One region of the Dactylosporangium thailandense genome, then DNA from elsewhere that is predicted to be linked to it. Evidence: riboswitches for the same ligand, from Rfam matches in the RefSeq annotation. Region 1 holds a riboswitch; each other region holds the start of a gene.
What was found. Region 1 has a riboswitch for cyclic di-AMP ahead of AC6JBM_RS22600 (hypothetical protein). Riboswitches for the same ligand answer to the same signal wherever they lie in the genome.
Positions count from the first base shown of each region.

Region 2: linked by a shared signal. The riboswitch ahead of AC6JBM_RS02590 (C40 family peptidase) and the one ahead of AC6JBM_RS22600 (hypothetical protein) in region 1 are both predicted to bind cyclic di-AMP.
Region 3: linked by a shared signal. The riboswitch ahead of AC6JBM_RS45070 (coiled-coil domain-containing protein) and the one ahead of AC6JBM_RS22600 (hypothetical protein) in region 1 are both predicted to bind cyclic di-AMP.
Region 4: linked by a shared signal. The riboswitch ahead of AC6JBM_RS50980 (hypothetical protein) and the one ahead of AC6JBM_RS22600 (hypothetical protein) in region 1 are both predicted to bind cyclic di-AMP.

Region 1 is NZ_AP029195.1:5,215,568-5,219,382, reverse strand. It holds gene AC6JBM_RS22615 (cytochrome c oxidase assembly protein) at 1-294, opposite strand, end outside; gene AC6JBM_RS22610 (DUF2243 domain-containing protein) at 291-794, opposite strand; gene AC6JBM_RS22605 (hemerythrin domain-containing protein) at 879-1,433, opposite strand; gene AC6JBM_RS22600 (hypothetical protein) at 1,507-2,319, opposite strand; cyclic di-AMP (ydaO/yuaA leader) riboswitch at 2,602-2,745, opposite strand; gene AC6JBM_RS22595 (glycerol-3-phosphate dehydrogenase/oxidase) at 2,917-3,815, opposite strand, start outside.
Region 2 is NZ_AP029195.1:617,702-621,516, forward strand. It holds gene AC6JBM_RS02580 (alpha/beta fold hydrolase) at 1-511, opposite strand, end outside; gene AC6JBM_RS02585 (hypothetical protein) at 802-1,296, shown strand; cyclic di-AMP (ydaO/yuaA leader) riboswitch at 1,523-1,667, shown strand; gene AC6JBM_RS02590 (C40 family peptidase) at 1,675-2,673, shown strand; gene AC6JBM_RS02595 (HEAT repeat domain-containing protein) at 2,726-3,815, shown strand, end outside.
Region 3 is NZ_AP029195.1:10,118,855-10,122,669, forward strand. It holds gene AC6JBM_RS45065 (exopolyphosphatase) at 1-657, opposite strand, end outside; gene AC6JBM_RS45070 (coiled-coil domain-containing protein) at 730-1,752, opposite strand; cyclic di-AMP (ydaO/yuaA leader) riboswitch at 1,762-1,909, opposite strand; gene AC6JBM_RS45075 (glycoside hydrolase family 19 protein) at 2,158-3,273, shown strand.
Region 4 is NZ_AP029195.1:11,350,134-11,353,948, forward strand. It holds gene AC6JBM_RS50970 (FAD-dependent monooxygenase) at 1-306, shown strand, start outside; gene AC6JBM_RS50975 (sensor domain-containing protein) at 387-1,931, shown strand; cyclic di-AMP (ydaO/yuaA leader) riboswitch at 2,005-2,144, shown strand; gene AC6JBM_RS50980 (hypothetical protein) at 2,381-3,031, shown strand; gene AC6JBM_RS50985 (hypothetical protein) at 3,037-3,815, opposite strand, start outside.

The sequences.
Region 1 (3,815 bases):
CGGGGCGGGCACGGTGCGCAGCAGCAGCGTCCCCGGCGCGCCGAGGACCAGGCCGAGCGGGGCGAGCATGCCGGTGAGCAGGTGCTGCAGCACGTGCGTGCGGAAGTCGCCGGCCGGCCACGGCGATACGGCCGGGTCCAGGCCGGCCGCCAGCAGGCCGGCGCCGGTCAGGAAGAGTGCCGAACGCCACCAGGGCCAAGAGCGGCGGCCGAGGCTCGCCATCGCGTCGTAGCCGACCGCGCCGGCGAGGACCAGGGCGGGCAGCAGGCCGACGGCGGGATGGGCGTGGCTCACCGGGCGCGGTCTCCCGGCCGGGCCGAGTGCTGCAGCAGCCAGCCGGCGACGACGAGGACGGCGCCGAGCGCGAGGAAGCCCAGGTCCCACCAGCGCTGGTCGGGGCCGCCGTGGACGTGGTGGATGCCCAGGATCTGATGGTCGATCGTGCCCTCGACGAGGTTGAAGCCGCCCCACCCGACCAGCATCCAGCCCCACAGGGTGCGCGAACCCCACACCCGCGCGCGCCCCGCCGTGATCCGGGAGTACAGCAGGGCCAGGCCGATCAGCACGGCCAGCCAGGTGCAGGTGTGGAACAGGCCGTCCCACAGCGTGTTCACCCGCAGGCCCGCGAGCGTGTCGGCCGGATACCTGGTGGTGCTGCTGAGCATGTGGTGCCACTGCAGCAGCTGGTGCAGCAGAATGCCGTCGACGAACCCGCCGAGGCCGGCGCCGAGCACGACGCCGGGTAGCACGATGCCGCGGTCCGCCCCGGTGGCGTCCGTCTGGGTACCCGTCATGGCGGCGGGAACTACCCACCGCCCGGCACCTGACACAACCGCCTCCGGGCCCGCACCGGTCGCGCCGGTGCGGGCCTTCGCGGGTCAGGTCCTGCGCAGAGCGTCCCGGATCTTGTCGAAGACGGCGATCGGGGGACCGGCGAGCAGGTTCACCGTCGCCGACTCACCCGCGGCCGGGTGCGGCCGGGTCGGCGCGACCGTCTCGGCGGCCTCGAACACCGAAGCCATCCGTCGCAGCTTGTCCGGCTCGACGGTGCGCCGCAGCTGCTCGAACTCCTCGGTCTCCTCGCTGGCGGCGTGCTCGCTGACGTCGGCCGCGAACGCGCCGAGCCGCTCGTCGAACTCCGGGTGGTCGACGCCCAGGTCGTACAGTTCCGACAGGACCTGCTTGGCCTCGGACTCCTCGCGGAGCCGGGCGTCGACGACCTGATCGCCGCGGTCACCCAGTGCCCGGCGGGCCTCCGGGTGCACGATCTGCTCCTCGGCGCTCTCGTGCACGGCGAGCAGCCGGACCAGGTCGAAGAACAGCGTCCGCTTCTGGTCGCCCTGCGCGCTGGCGACCCGGTTGAACAGGGCCTTGATCTCGAGGTGCTGGTTCATCAGGACGTCGACGACGTCCTGATGCTGAGTCTGGGTCACGCGCCACCTCCTTCGTCTCCGCAGCCGACTACCCGCGGCCCCGGCCGCCTAACAACCCCGGGACGCGGGCGGATCACGGCACGGCGGTGACGATCTGCTCGGCGAGCGACTGCCACTGGGCGTAGGCGTCCGGGAACGCCGACACCTGGACCGTCTGCGCCGCGACGGTGACCGCCATCTGCTGCCAGCCGGAGACGTCCATGAGCGCGTTGTAGAAGCGGCGCGCGGACTCCGCCGGGTTCATCAGCTCCGTGACGGTGCCCCAGTTCGGCCGCTGCTGGAACAGCCCGACGGAGTCGTGGTCGCTGCCCACGCCCTCGTTGGGCAGGTTGAGCGACTCGGGAACGTTGGAGTTGGCGAGGTTGTGCAGGTGGCTCTCCTGCAGCGCGGTGGAGATGGCCACGACGAACGCGCGGCTGGGCAGGCCCATCTGCTGTCCGGTGCGGATGATCGTCACGGCGTTGTTCATCTCGGCCTGGGTCAGCTCGCCGACCGCGGCGATGACCGCCGGCGTCGGCGCGGCGGTCGTCGGCGCGGCGGTGGCCGTGCTCGGCGGCTGTGCCGTGGTGCCCGCCGTCGACGGCTTCGCCGGGGCGCTGGCCGCCGCCGACGGTTGCCGGCTGGGCGTGTCGCCGGTGCGCGCCTCGCCGCGGGATGCGCGGTTCTCGGCGTCGGCCGCCCGGTCGTCGGCGCGCTGGGTCGCCGACTCGTTCTGCGCCACGGCCAGCGCGCTTGGGCCGTGTGAGTTGAACAACAGCAGCGCGCCGATGACGGCGAACGCTACGACGGCGGCCGCCGAGTACAGGGCGATGCCCCGCCGGGCCGGGAGGCGCCGGCCGGACGGTTCCTGCCGCCGGTGCCGCCCGGTGGTCTCATCGGCCGGCACGGGCGCACCTCGGCCGGAGTGAACGGTGCGGATTGTCGGGATGGTTGGGTTTGTTCGAGTGCTGCACGGGAAACCTCGACAGGGTTCGACTCCGGGCCGGGGGTCCGGTGCGGAGCAAGGGAATGCGCAATCGACCGTCCACTCGGGACAGTGGCGGTCGGGGCGTTGTGGTGGGGGCGGGGTCCGGGGCCGGAGGGTCAGCCGATGCGGCGATCCGGGCGCGCCGGCGGGTCCGCTGGGCGATGGGCCGAGGTATGGCTCCGCGAGAGGGCGTGCATGTACTGCTCCTTCCGGTGCCGCCTACCGGGTTAGCTGACGGATTCGGGCGGGAGGATCGCCCTACCGCGCGGCGCGTGGCCACACGGATTCACCCCAGTGATGCTTGGGTCCCCGGCTCGTCCGAGCACGACTCGGCGGGCCGCCGCGCCGTCACCGGAACGGTGACGATCACTCGCGGCGAGCCTCATGACCATAGCGGCTTCTCAAGCGCAGGTGAACCCCTCGATTGGAACTGCCGAGATGCGGCGTGCACCCCGGCCACCTGCGACTTTGCTCAGGAAACGGCGCCAATCGAAGGGAAGTCCATCGATGTGTGCGTCAGGCGGCGTGCACCACCGGCACCACATCGGGGGCCTCGCGGCGGATCCGCTCGGCGGCGCGGTCGTCGGGCTGGGTCTGGGAGGCCCGCTCCGCCTCCACGCGCAGCCGGTAGCTGTCCACCTCGCGATCGACCTGCTCGGCGGTCCAGCCCAGCGCGTCGGCCATCAGCATGGCCACCGGGCGGACCGCCGTCATACCCCGGTCGAACGTCTCGATCGAGATGCGCGTGCGGCGGGTGAGCACGTCTTCGACGTGCCGGGCGCCCTCGGCCAGCACGGCGTAGCGCACCTCCGCCATCAGGTAGTCGTCGGCGCCGGGCACCGGCCGCGCCAGGTGCGGGTCGGCGGCGAGCAGTTCCAGCACCTCGGGGACGAGGCTGCCGTAGCGGCCGAGGAGGTGCTCGATCCGGGCGACGTGCAGGCCGCTGCCGGTCGCGAGCGCGGCGCGCTGGTTCCACAGGGCCGCGAAGCCGTCCGCGCCGACGAGCGGGGTCTGGTCGGTGCACGACGGGGGTACCGCCCTGTCCAGCCCGTGCACCGCGGCGTCCACGGCATCGGCGGCCATCACGCGGTACGTGGTGTACTTGCCGCCCGCGACCGCGACGAGCCCGGGCACCGGCGTGACGACGAGGTGCTCGCGGGACAGCTTGGAGGTGGGCTCCGACTCCCCGGCCAGCAGCGGGCGCAGGCCGGCGTAGACGCCCTCGACGTCGTCGTGGCGCAGCGGCGTGGCGAGGACCTGGTTGATCTCGCCCAGCAGGTAGTCGATGTCCGTGCGGGTCGCGGCCGGATGCGCCTTGTCCAGGGTCCAGTCGGTGTCGGTGGTGCCGACGATCCAGTGCCGGCCCCACGGGATGACGAACAGCACGCTCGTCGCGGTGCGCAGGATCATGCCGG
Region 2 (3,815 bases), 4.6 Mb from region 1:
CGAGCTCCGGCCGGTCGGCGTTGCCCATGATGACCGGCGCCATCGCCGCGGACCAGCCGAGATAGTTGCTGTCGAGGCTGTCCAGCAGCTCGTCGATCTCGCCGGCGCTGAAGCCCCCGTAGTAGTCGTGGTCGTCGATGTACCGCGGGGAGGGTCCGACGAGCACGAGCTTGGCGAACCGGTCCGGCTCGGCGTTCGCCGCGAGCAGCCCGATCATCGCGGCGACCGAGTGCCCGACGAACACGACCCCGCGCAGGTCGAGCTCGCGGAGAATCTCGAGCAAGTCGTCGGCGTAGGCGCCGAGCGACGCATACCGCCGGGCGTCGTAGGCGCCGAGGTCGGAGTTCCCGGCCCCGACGTGATCGAACAGCACGACGCGATGATCGCCGGCGAACCGCGGCGCGACGAACCGCCACATGTTCTGATCGCAGCCGAAGCCGTGCGCGAAGACGACGGCCGGGGCGTCCTCGGGGCCAAGGAGCCTGACGTTGTTACGCTGCACTGCGCTCACGGCGCGTGACGTTACTCGTGCCCGGCGTGTACGAACAAGGGCCTACATGGCCTCATGGCCGCAGGCGGGCCGGTCGGATCCGGCCTTCCTGTGCGCATTTCGGCTGCTCGCGCCCGCCGGCCGATCCGCTGCGGGGCGATCCGGGTACACCCGTTCGCCTGAACGCCGGCGCCGCTGTCTACACAGGACACGCCGGTCGCCGGGCTCGCCCGAGTGTCCACTTCGGAGTGTCGCCGGCCCGCGCGACGACGGTGGCGACGCTGTCGCGCGGCCGTGGCATCATGCGCGGCATGGAGATTCTTCCGGGCGAGGGCGTGGCCCTGGTGAAGGTCGGCGAGCACCGCGACGTGGTCGAGAGCCGGATCGGGCCGCCCGTCCATCCCGGCCGGAGCAGCCGGGCCGTGTACGAGACGAGCCCGATGCTCGTGCTGACCTACACCGGCGACGAGACGGTCGAGCTCGTCGAGCTCGCCGATGGCGGTGAGGAGGTGTTCTTCGACGGCGTGCAGCTGACGTCCCGGTTCATGGACGACGTGGTCGCGGACCTGGCGGCGAAGGGCTACGAGTACGAGGAGACGGACATCGGCTACCGGTTCGAGCCGGGCTTCGCCGTCTTCTCGATGGGCTCGCGCTGGGCGCGCGATCTGGACCCGGACGCGGCCGAGGACGACCCGCGCCAGGTGGTCGAGGGGGTGTCCGTCGCGCCCTACGAGTACTTCGCCGAGCCGACCGAGGAGGAGATCGAGGCGTACATCAGCAGCCGCCAGTCCGGAGGGAACCGCTAGCCGGCGACGATGTCGCGCCGTCCTACCATGTGCGACGGGACGCGATCGGGAGCAATCGGGCGATAACGGATTCCATCGACGCAACGTGATCTTTGAGTCCACGTTAAGTGTTGCTTAGGGCGGTTCCGCCGCCGACACCTCGCCGATACGTTTGGTGCGGCCTGCCAGGTCACAGCCGCTCACCAAGGGCGGCCCGGGCAGGCTCCGCCGAGTCGCACGACGGCCCTGGCAACAGGCGCCGGCGCGTGAGCCGGGGACCCACCCGGGGCTAGCCCCAGGGGTGAATCCGCGACCGTCACGGTCGTGGTAGGGCGAACCTTCTTCTCGCCCGAACCCGTCAGCTAACCCGGTAGGCGGATGCGAAGAAGGACGCTTGCCGTGTTCATCCGACGGACGGCGCTGCGCTCGTTACTCATCGGAGTGGCGGTCGCGGCGATGGTCGCGCCGGCGTGTGCTGCACATGCCGACCCGACGCACGACGAGCTCCAGGCCCAGATCGACAAGGGCAACGCGGAGCTCGAGCACATCGTCGAGGACTACAACAAGATCAACGGCGACCTCGAGGCCACCCAGGCCGCGATCAAGCAGCGCGAGACCGACCTCCAGCCGCTCGAGGCGAGCATGGACGCCGCCCGTGCCACCGCCGACCAGATCGCCGTCAACGCCTACAAGTCCGGCGGCAACCTGAGCTCCTGGTCACTGATGCTGGGCGCCACGTCGTCGGACGGCTTCTTCGACCGCGTCGGCACGCTGCAGCAGATCTCCCGCAACCAGCAGGCCGACCTCGCCAAGTACGCCTCGGCCAAGGCCGGCGTCGACGCCGAGAAGCAGCGCCTCAACGAGACCCTCGCGGCCCAGAGCCGGCAGAAGGCCGACCTCGAGGCGCGGCGCAAGCAGATCGAGGGCAACATCGCCAAGCTCGACGAGATGCAGCGCAAGGCCGACGCGGCCGCGGCCGCCGCGGCGGCGAAGGCGAAGACCCCGGTGAAGACCGCCAACCCGACCACGAACCCGGGACCGCCGCCGGCCGTCTCCGGCTCGGCGGGCAAGGCGGTCAGCTACGCGTGGGCCCAGCTCGGCAAGAAGTACGTCTTCGGCGCCGCCGGCCCGGACACGTTCGACTGCTCGGGCCTGACCATGATGGCGTGGAAGGCGGCGGGCGTCACCTTGCCGCACAACGCCGCGCAGCAGTGGGGCAAGGTCAAGCACATCTCGCGGAGCCAGCTCGCCCCCGGTGACCTGGTCTTCTACAACGGCCTCGGGCACGTGGGCATCTACATCGGCAACAACCAGATCATCCACGCCCCCAACAGCCGCACCGTGGTGAAGGTCGCCCCGATCGACATCGACTCGCTCTACGGCTACGGCCGCGTGTAACCCCACAAGGCGGGACCCGAGCCCGGCCGGACACGTCGTAGGATCGCCGCCCATGGGCGACGTTGGCGTGTTCGCCGGGCTCGATGCCGTCGCGTGGAAGCGGCTGCGGCACGCCTACGGCTCCGCCGCGGGCGTCCCGGCGATCCTGCGCGATCTCGTCGACCCCGACCCGGCCGTGCGCGAGGTGGCGCTCGACCAGTTCTACGGGGTCGTGCACCACCAGGGCGACGTCTACCGCTGCACCCTCGAGACGCTGCCGTTCCTCACCCGGATCGCCACCACGCCGGGGCTGCCCGGCCGGGCCGCGGCCGTCGAGCTGCTGGCGAGCGTCGGCGGCGCGACGTGGGACCAGCCGCTCGCCGGGCGGACGCGGACGGCCAACGCCACCCTCGCCGCCGACCGCCCCCGCTTCCTCGCGCTGCTCCACGACGCCGACGCGCAAGTGCGGGCGGCAGTCGTACCGCTCGTGCGCGCGATCTCCGCCGAAGCCCCCGAAGCCACGGTCGACCTGCTCCGCCGGCACGCCGACGCCGAGCCCGACCCGCTGGTGCGCCGGGCGATCGTCACCGCCGTCGCCGGGCTCGCCACCACCGACCCGGCCGCGATCGCCTGGCTCGAGGGCCTGACGACCGCCGAGCCCGACGCGGGCCTGCGCCTCGGCGCGCTCGCCGCCCTGGCCCGCCTCGGGGTGCCGGCCCCCGCGGAGACGGCCGTCGCGCTCATCGCCGCCGGGTACTCGGTGCCGCCCGCGCCCGCGACCCCGGCCGGCTTCCGGACCGGCACGCTCATCGGCACGGTCCGCGAGCTGCGCGAGCACCTCGGCGCCGGGCGCGGGCACCCGCAGATGGACGCGCTCGTGCGCGCGGTCAGCGACGCCTACGGCGACCGGGTGGACAGCCGGATCACGGTGCTCCTCGCCGGCCTGCGCTCGGCCGATGCCGAGTGGCGGCTCGACGCGCTCTATCCCGCGAGCAACCTGGTGCACGGCTGGCGCGGGCAGTACACCCACATCCTGCGGCGCATCGCGGACCTCGCCCTGACGGGGGAGCCGGTGGCCGGGCCGCGGGCCGCGGGCATCCTGGCGGACCTCGGCCGCTTCGCCGCGCCGGTCGCCGGCACGCTCGCCGAGGTGCTCGGGTCCG
Region 3 (3,815 bases), 4.9 Mb from region 1:
CAGGTCGACCACGACCACGTCGCCGTGCACGTGCGACACCCGGCGCAGCTGGTCCACGAAGAGGTCCTGCTGCTCCCGGAACAGCTCGGCCCGCTCGGCCACGTCCGGCAGGGCCAGGATCTCCTCGACGTCCTGGTGGTCGATGCACGCGTCGATGAGCTGCATCATGAGCTGGTAGTTGGAGATCCGGAACTGGCGGAAGCGGCCCAGCCCGGTGCGGCTGTCCATCAGGAAGTTCAGCAGCGTCCAGCCGGTCGGCTGCAGGATTTCGGTGATGTCGTACTGCGCGGAGTCCGCCCGGTCCACGGCGACCATGAGCTCGTCGGAGACGTGCGGGAAGCGCTCGGCGCCGCCGTAGTGGTCGTAGATCACCCGGGCCGCCGACGGGGCATCCGCGTCGATGATGTGGTTGGTCGCCTGCCCATGGTGGAGTTTGGCGGCGCGCAGGGTCTCGGAGTGATGGTGGTCGAAGACCAGGTGGGCGCCGGGGGCGTACGGCAGGTTGGTGAGGATGTCCGTCGGCCCGACCTCCACCGCGCCGTCCTGCACGTCCTTCGGGTGCACGAACGTGATGTCGCCGATGAGGTCGAGGTGCCGCAGCAGGACCGCGCAGACCAGTCCGTCGAAGTCGCTGCGGGTCACGAGACGGTACTTCACTGCTATTCCCCCTGCGACGGAAACGGCCGGTCGACGGTTGCCCCATCGGCCGGCCGGTCGCGCGTCTGAGGATTACAGGATCGACAGGTGCACGTGATTCGTGTGGTCACTGGAGGGATCGCCGGCGACGCCGCTGTAATGGTGCCAGCCCACGGCCGGGGTCCAGATCTCCTTGAACCAGATGACGTACATGACGCCGAGCTGGTTCGCGTTCTTCACGAAGTACGCGGCCAGCGTGCTGCCGTAGACGTAGTCGTCACCGGAGGCCACGCCACCGAATCCGTTCTTCGTCTGGACCGAGAAGTCGCAGGCCCGGCCCTTGGGGTGCTCGTAGGGTCCGCTCGGGCGGAAGCACGCGACGAACCGCTTGAAGCCGTCCTTCTGCGCCTCCTGCATCGCGTGGAGCATGCGCGGGGTGATGCAGCCGGTGGTCGTGGGGTCATTGACGCTGCACGACTCCTTCGGCAGCGCGCCGCTGGACGTGCGCGGCACCGGGTCGGCGCTCGGCAGGTTCGCGGTGACGAAGCCCTTGCTCGGCCCGCCGGCCAGCTTCAGGGCGGTCTCCGCGTCCTTCTTCTTCTGCTCCATCGTCTGCACCTGCTGCTGCTGCGCGGCGACCTCGTCCTCGAGCGCCTTCTTCTGCGCGGCCTGGCTCTCCTTGAGCCCCTTGAGCTGGTGCAGCAGGTTGTCGTTGTGGTGGGCGATCTGGTTGATGGTGTCGGCCCGCTCGGCGAAGCTGTCCGGGGTGCCGGCGTCCATCAGCGCGGCGAACGTCGTCAGCGGGCCGGTGCGGTAGGCCGCGACGGCGATCGCGGCCACCTGCTCCTGGACCGTGGCCAGCTGGGCCTCGGTCGCCTGCAGCTGCGCGGTGAGCTCGCCCTGCCGCTTGACGGAGGCGTCGAACTTCTCCTTCGCCTCGGACCAGGCGCGGGTGCTGTCCTCGAGCACGGACCCGAGGGTCGGGTTCGCGCTGGACCCCTCGTCGCCGGTGTCGCCGCCGGGCTCGGCCGCGGCGGGCGTGGCGGCGAGCCCCCCGACTACCAGAGCCGCCAGCAGCGCGACGATCATGCGCCGGTAGGGATGTCGCGATGACATCTGGTTCGTTGTTCCTTCCGTCGGCCGCCGACCGAGTTAGCTGACGGGTTCGGGACGGAACGATCCCTACCGCCCCTCCGATCGGAAGGGCGGACTCACCCCAACGTAACGGTGGGTCCCCGGCTCGCCACGTGCGGCGATTGGGCGGCAGCCCCGCCCGGCGCCGGGGGCGGCGCCTGCTGGACGTGACCGTGGGTCACTGTACCCAGGGCGCTTCTTTTGCGCACCGCACCGTTTGTGCGGAGATCTTTATGACCAGCGATAAGTGACGCAGATCACTCGCCGCGGCCGGGCCTCAAGGCAACCGTAAATATTCTTCATAAAAAGATGACGTTCGCTCCTTCGAGCCGAAGTGCCTGGTCATATGGGCTGGTCAATCGGCTGGTTCAGAAGGAGTGATCAACGGTGTCGAGAGTGCGCCTGCTGGCGATGCTCGCCGCGGTGACCATCGCGGGCGGGGTGGTCGCGGTGTTCAACATGCTGCCCGCCTCGGCCGCGTCGTGCAGCCCCGCGTGGCAGTCCTCGGCGGTCTACACCGGAGGCGCGACGGTCTCCCGCAACGGCCACAACTACCTCGCCAAGTGGTGGACGCAGAACGAGGCGCCACCCGGGACCACCGGGGTGTGGCAGGACCAGGGCTCGTGCGGCGCCGGCGGCGGCACGCCGACGACCAACCCGCCCCAGACCGGCTCGGCCGGCGGCTGCAGCTTCCCGGCCTGGGTGCAGGGCCGCAACTACGTGACCGGCGACATCGTGAAGTTCACGGACGGCAAGTTCTACATCGCCGAGCACGACAACCCCGGCTACAGCCCCGTGATCAGCACCTGGTTCTGGGACCCGTACACCTGCTCGGGCACCGGCGGCGGTGGCGGCGGCACGACCCCGCCCCCCTCCAACGGCTCCTTCGTGGTCAGCGAGGCCCAGTTCAACCAGATGTTCCCGGGCCGGAACTCCTTCTACACCTACTCGGGCCTGGTGGCGGCGCTGTCGGCATATCCCGGCTTCGCGAAGACCGGCTCGGATGCCGTGCGCAAGCAGGAGGCGGCCGCGTTCCTGGCCAACGTGAACCACGAGACCGGCGGCCTGGTGTACGTCGTGGAGCAGAACACCGCGAACTACTCGCACTACTGCGACACGAGCCAGTCCTACGGCTGCCCGGCCGGCCAGTCGGCGTACTACGGCCGCGGCCCGATCCAGCTGTCGTGGAACTTCAACTACAAGGCCGCGGGCGACGCGCTGGGCATCGACCTGCTGCACAACCCGAACCTCGTGCAGACCGACTCCGCCGTCGCCTGGAAGACCGCCCTCTGGTACTGGAACACCCAGAGCGGCCCCGGCACCATGACCCCGCACAACGCGATGGTCAACGGCGCCGGCTTCGGCGAGACGATCCGGAGCATCAACGGCAGCCTGGAGTGCGGCGGCCGCAACCCGGCGCAGGTCCAGAGCCGCGTGGCGGCGTACCAGCGCTTCGTGTCGATCCTGGGCACGGGCACGGGGGCCGGCTCGCTGTCCTGCTGACCTTTCTCCCTCCGAACCCGGCGGCGGCCCTCCCATGGGGTGTGGGAGGCCGCCGCCGGGCGTTTCCGCCCCCGGGCGCGCTGCTCGGGAAACGCGCGCGAAGTCGAGGGGGCGGGCAGGGTGCCCTGTTGGGCGCGGGCTGCTAGCTCAATGGCAGAGCTGCGGACTTTTAATCATCGGTAGCGGTAACTGCAGGCCGTATCGCACCGGGATTTACCTGCGGGCGCTGTTGCATTGAGCCATCGTCAAGATCCCCTGCCGCAAGAACTTCGGTAGGGGTCCACGCTCGTGTTCCTTGATGCTGGTCGTCGCGATAACAAAACGGCGCATAACGGACAGCTGCAGGGGTGCTACCCGGCGACCGCCAGCCTCCAGGCGGACCTCGCGGCGAAGAATCCCATGCTCGATCAACACGATCGCTCAATGCAACAGCGCCCTGTTCACCGACGACGAACGCGCCGCCGCCCGCCGACGGCTCACCGACCATCACTTCGACGTCGACCGTTACCTGCACTCCTTAGCGACCGCCTGACCAAGCCCTC
Region 4 (3,815 bases), 6.1 Mb from region 1:
GCGCCCTCCGCGCTGACGGGCCAGGGCACCGGCATGGCGCTCGTGGGGGCGTACGTGCTCGCGGCGAATCTGCACGATCTGCCCGCATATGACCGTCAGATGCGCGGCTTCGTCGACGTCAACCACAAGGCGGCGCTCGCCCCGGCCCGCGGCTTCGCGCCGAAGTCCGAGCTGGCCGTGAAGCTGCGGCACCTGAGCATCCGCATGCTGCCGTACCTGCCGGGCAACGGCCTGATGATCGCCGCGATGACCCGCGAGGCCCGGCGCGCCGCGGGGGCACTGCGACTGCCCGCGGCAATCTCGTGACGCCGAAGGGGTTTACTTCAGATCCGGTTTGATGCGTCGATGTAAGGGTGCAGGGTCGGCCGGACGCGGGTAGGCGAGCGATGCGTGATCGAGACGCGGCGATGGACGCGATCCGCTCGGTGTACCGCATCACGGGCCGCATCAACACCGGCACCACGCTGGCCGAGACCCTGCAGCTCATCGTGGACGCCGTCGTCGACGGGACCGGGTTCGCCGTCGCCGTGGTCAACTACCTGCACCCGGAGGGCGAGTACGAGGCGATCGCGCTGGCCGGCTCGGAGGAGGCGCGCGCGACGCTGCTCGGGACGCGGTACCCGGCGGCGGAGCTCGACGAGTACCTCGGGCGCACGGAGGCGTGGGGGCAGCTGCGGTACCTCCCGCACGAGCGGCACAGCGATCACATCCACTCCTGGGTGCCCGACGCCGTGCCCGGCTGCGAGGACGTGCCCGAGGCGGAGCGCTGGCACCCGCTCGACGCCCTGTTCGCCCCGCTGCGGGCGCCCGACGGCGAGCTGGTCGGCATCCTCGGCGTCGACCTGCCCACCGACGGCCGCCGGCCCGGGCCGCTGCAGCGTGAGCTGCTGGAGATGCTCGCCGCGCAGGCCGGCATCGCGATCAACAACGCCAATCTGGTCGAGGCCCTGCAGCGGGAGCGCCGTCACCTCGCCGCCAGTGAGGAGGCCTTCCGGCTGGCCTTCACGGGTGCTGGTACGGGCATGTGCATGCTCGGCCTCGCCGGCGCCACCCAGGCCCGGATGACCCGCGTCAACCCCGCCCTGTGCGAGCTGCTCGGCCGCACCGAGGCGGAGCTGCTCGAGCTGCGCATCGCCGACCTCATGCACCCGGACGACCTCGACCTGGCCCGGCTCGCCTTCGCCGCCGCGACCACGGGCAAGGGCACCCAGGTGCGCGACTACGAGATCCGCTGCGTGCGCGGCGACGGCACGGTGATCTGGGTCGCCGCGACGCTGTCCATCGTGGCCGGGCCGCCCGCCTTCGGCATCCTGCAGGTCCAGGACATCACCGAGCGCAAGGCGGCCGAGGCCGACCTGGTGCGCCGGGCGTCCCGGGACCCGCTCACGGGCCTGGCCAACCGCGACGCGCTGGCCGCACCGCTCGCCGCCGCGGTCCGCCGGGCCCGGTCCGGACACGGTGTCGGGGCGCTGCTCTTCTGCGACCTCGACGACTTCAAGACGGTCAACGACACGCTCGGTCACGACGCCGGGGACGCGGTGCTCGTCGCCGTGGCCCAGCGGCTGTGCGCGCTCGTCCGGCCCGGCGACACCGTGGCCCGCCTCGGCGGCGACGAGTTCGTGGTGCTCGCCACCGACCTGCCCGGCACCGACGCGGCCGGCCTGGCCGCGCTCGTCGACCGGGTCGAGCGGGCCGTCTCGGCGCCGGTGGTGCACGACGGGCACGTGTTGCGGGTGCGGGTCAGCGTCGGGGCGGCCGTGATCGATGACACGGTGCTCGATGCCGGGGCCGCCCTGCGCCTGGCGGATCGGGCGATGTACCAGGTCAAGGGCGCTCGGCACGGGCGCGGGATGACCGATCGTGTGACAGCGCACGGTGAGCGTTCCGGTGCGCCGGGTGGGATCCCGTTGCTGTGGCTGGCCGAGTCCTGAAGTCCCCGTTACTGTCGGGTGGTCTGCCACGGGCGACGCGCTCCGAAATGCGGGGCCACCGGGCGGGCGCCGTCGAGTCGCGACGCTCACTTCGGCGTCGTGAGCCGGGGACCCATCGCAGTCCTTGGGGTGTATCCGTGACCGAGTCACGGTAGGGCGAATCCTCCCGTCCGAACCCGTCAGCTAACCCGGTAGGCGGCACCGGAAGGAGACCTTCTCGTGTTCGTCGACGCCCTGTGTCGTCTTTCCCTCGGACGGGTGATCGCCAGGACCTGACCTGGCCCGTGTCCACCCGCTGACCGTTCGTCTCGCCGCCGCGCGATCCCTTTCGCACCACGGGATCGTGCCGATGGCGCGCGCCCGCATCCGTCTGAGGAATGATCTTGCTGAAACCTTTACCGCGCCAATTCCAGGCGCGTCATCGCCGATCACTGCTGACCGTCAAGCCCGTGGCCGTGTCCGCGGTCGTCCTGTCCGCCACCCTGCTCGCGTCCGGCTCGGCCGGCCACTCCGCCTCCGCCGGCGCGCCACGCCCGCCGGTCGCCGCGCCCGCCGCGCCCGCGCCGCTGTACACCGAGGACGCCTCGCTCGTGCTGTCCCAGCTCGACGGGCAGGCCGCACTCTCCGACGCGCCCGCGCCGGTCCCCCCGCCCCCGCCCGCCCTGCCGCGGCCGGTCGCCGGGCTGAACCAGACCCAGATGAACAACGCGGCCGCGATCGTCCGGCAGGGCCGCGCCCAGGGCGTGCCCGAGAAGGGGCTCGTCGTGGCGGTCGCCACCGCGATGCAGGAGAGCGACCTCTACAACGTCGCCAGCCCGGCCGTCCCGTCCTCGATGAAGCTGCCGCACGACGCCGTCTCGACCGACCACGACTCGGTCGGGCTGTTCCAGCAGCGCGCGAGCCAGGGTTGGGGCAGCGTGCCCGAGCTCATGGACCCGGCGCACTCGGCCGCGCTGTTCTACTCGGCGCTCGCCCGGGTGTCGGGCTGGCAGAGCATGAGCGTCACGGCCGCGGCCCAGGCGGTGCAGCGCTCCGCGTACCCGGGGGCGTACCAGAAGCACGCCGGCCGGGCCGCGGAGGTCGTCGCCGCGATCGCCTGAGTCGCTCAGCGAACGGGATCGATGGTCCACTCGTCCTCGTGGTCGGCCAGGTGTACCGTGCCGACGGTTCCGCCCGGCGTCAACGTGACCTCGATGCCGGGCCGGGGCCGGCCCTCGGGCGGCGGCACGTACGCGTAGCGGTTGAGGACCAGCACCGTGGCCCACCGCTGCCGGGTGCGGTCGAAGACCCGGTCCATGCCGATCAGCGCCACGCCGGCCGGCGTGTCCGTGACGTATCCCGGCACGGGCACCGGCCGGCGCGCGTTCGTGGCGAGCTGTTCGGCGACGTGGCGCCACACGGCCCGGTCCTGCGCCGCCGAGCCGGGCGTGATCCCCTCCACGCTGGCGTACGCGTCCGGCGCCCACTGCCACAGCAGCCCGCTGCGCTCGGGGTGGGCCTGTTCGCTGTACCACTGCGCCGGACGCCCGCCGAGGGAGTCCGCGGGGTCGAGGAGCATCGCCGGCTCGTCCGCCTTCGTGGCCGGGTCGAGGAAGCGCGGCACGAACCCGGGCGCGTAGAGCGAGATCGTGAAGTCGGTGGTCGCGGGCTGGTCGGCGTACCGCTCGGACTGCCGCGCCGCCCACAGCGACGGGCTCGGGCCGGCCGCGACCCCGTCCGGCAACCAGCCCGGCCGCAGCCGCAGGACCAGCACCGGATCGAACCCGCCGACCCCGGCCCGGGTCGCGCCCGATGCGTCCGCCGCCCCGGGCACCGGCCCGCCCTCGGGCCGCCCCGGCAGCGTGACCGCCACCCCGGCGACCAGGGCGAGCACCGCAGCGGCCA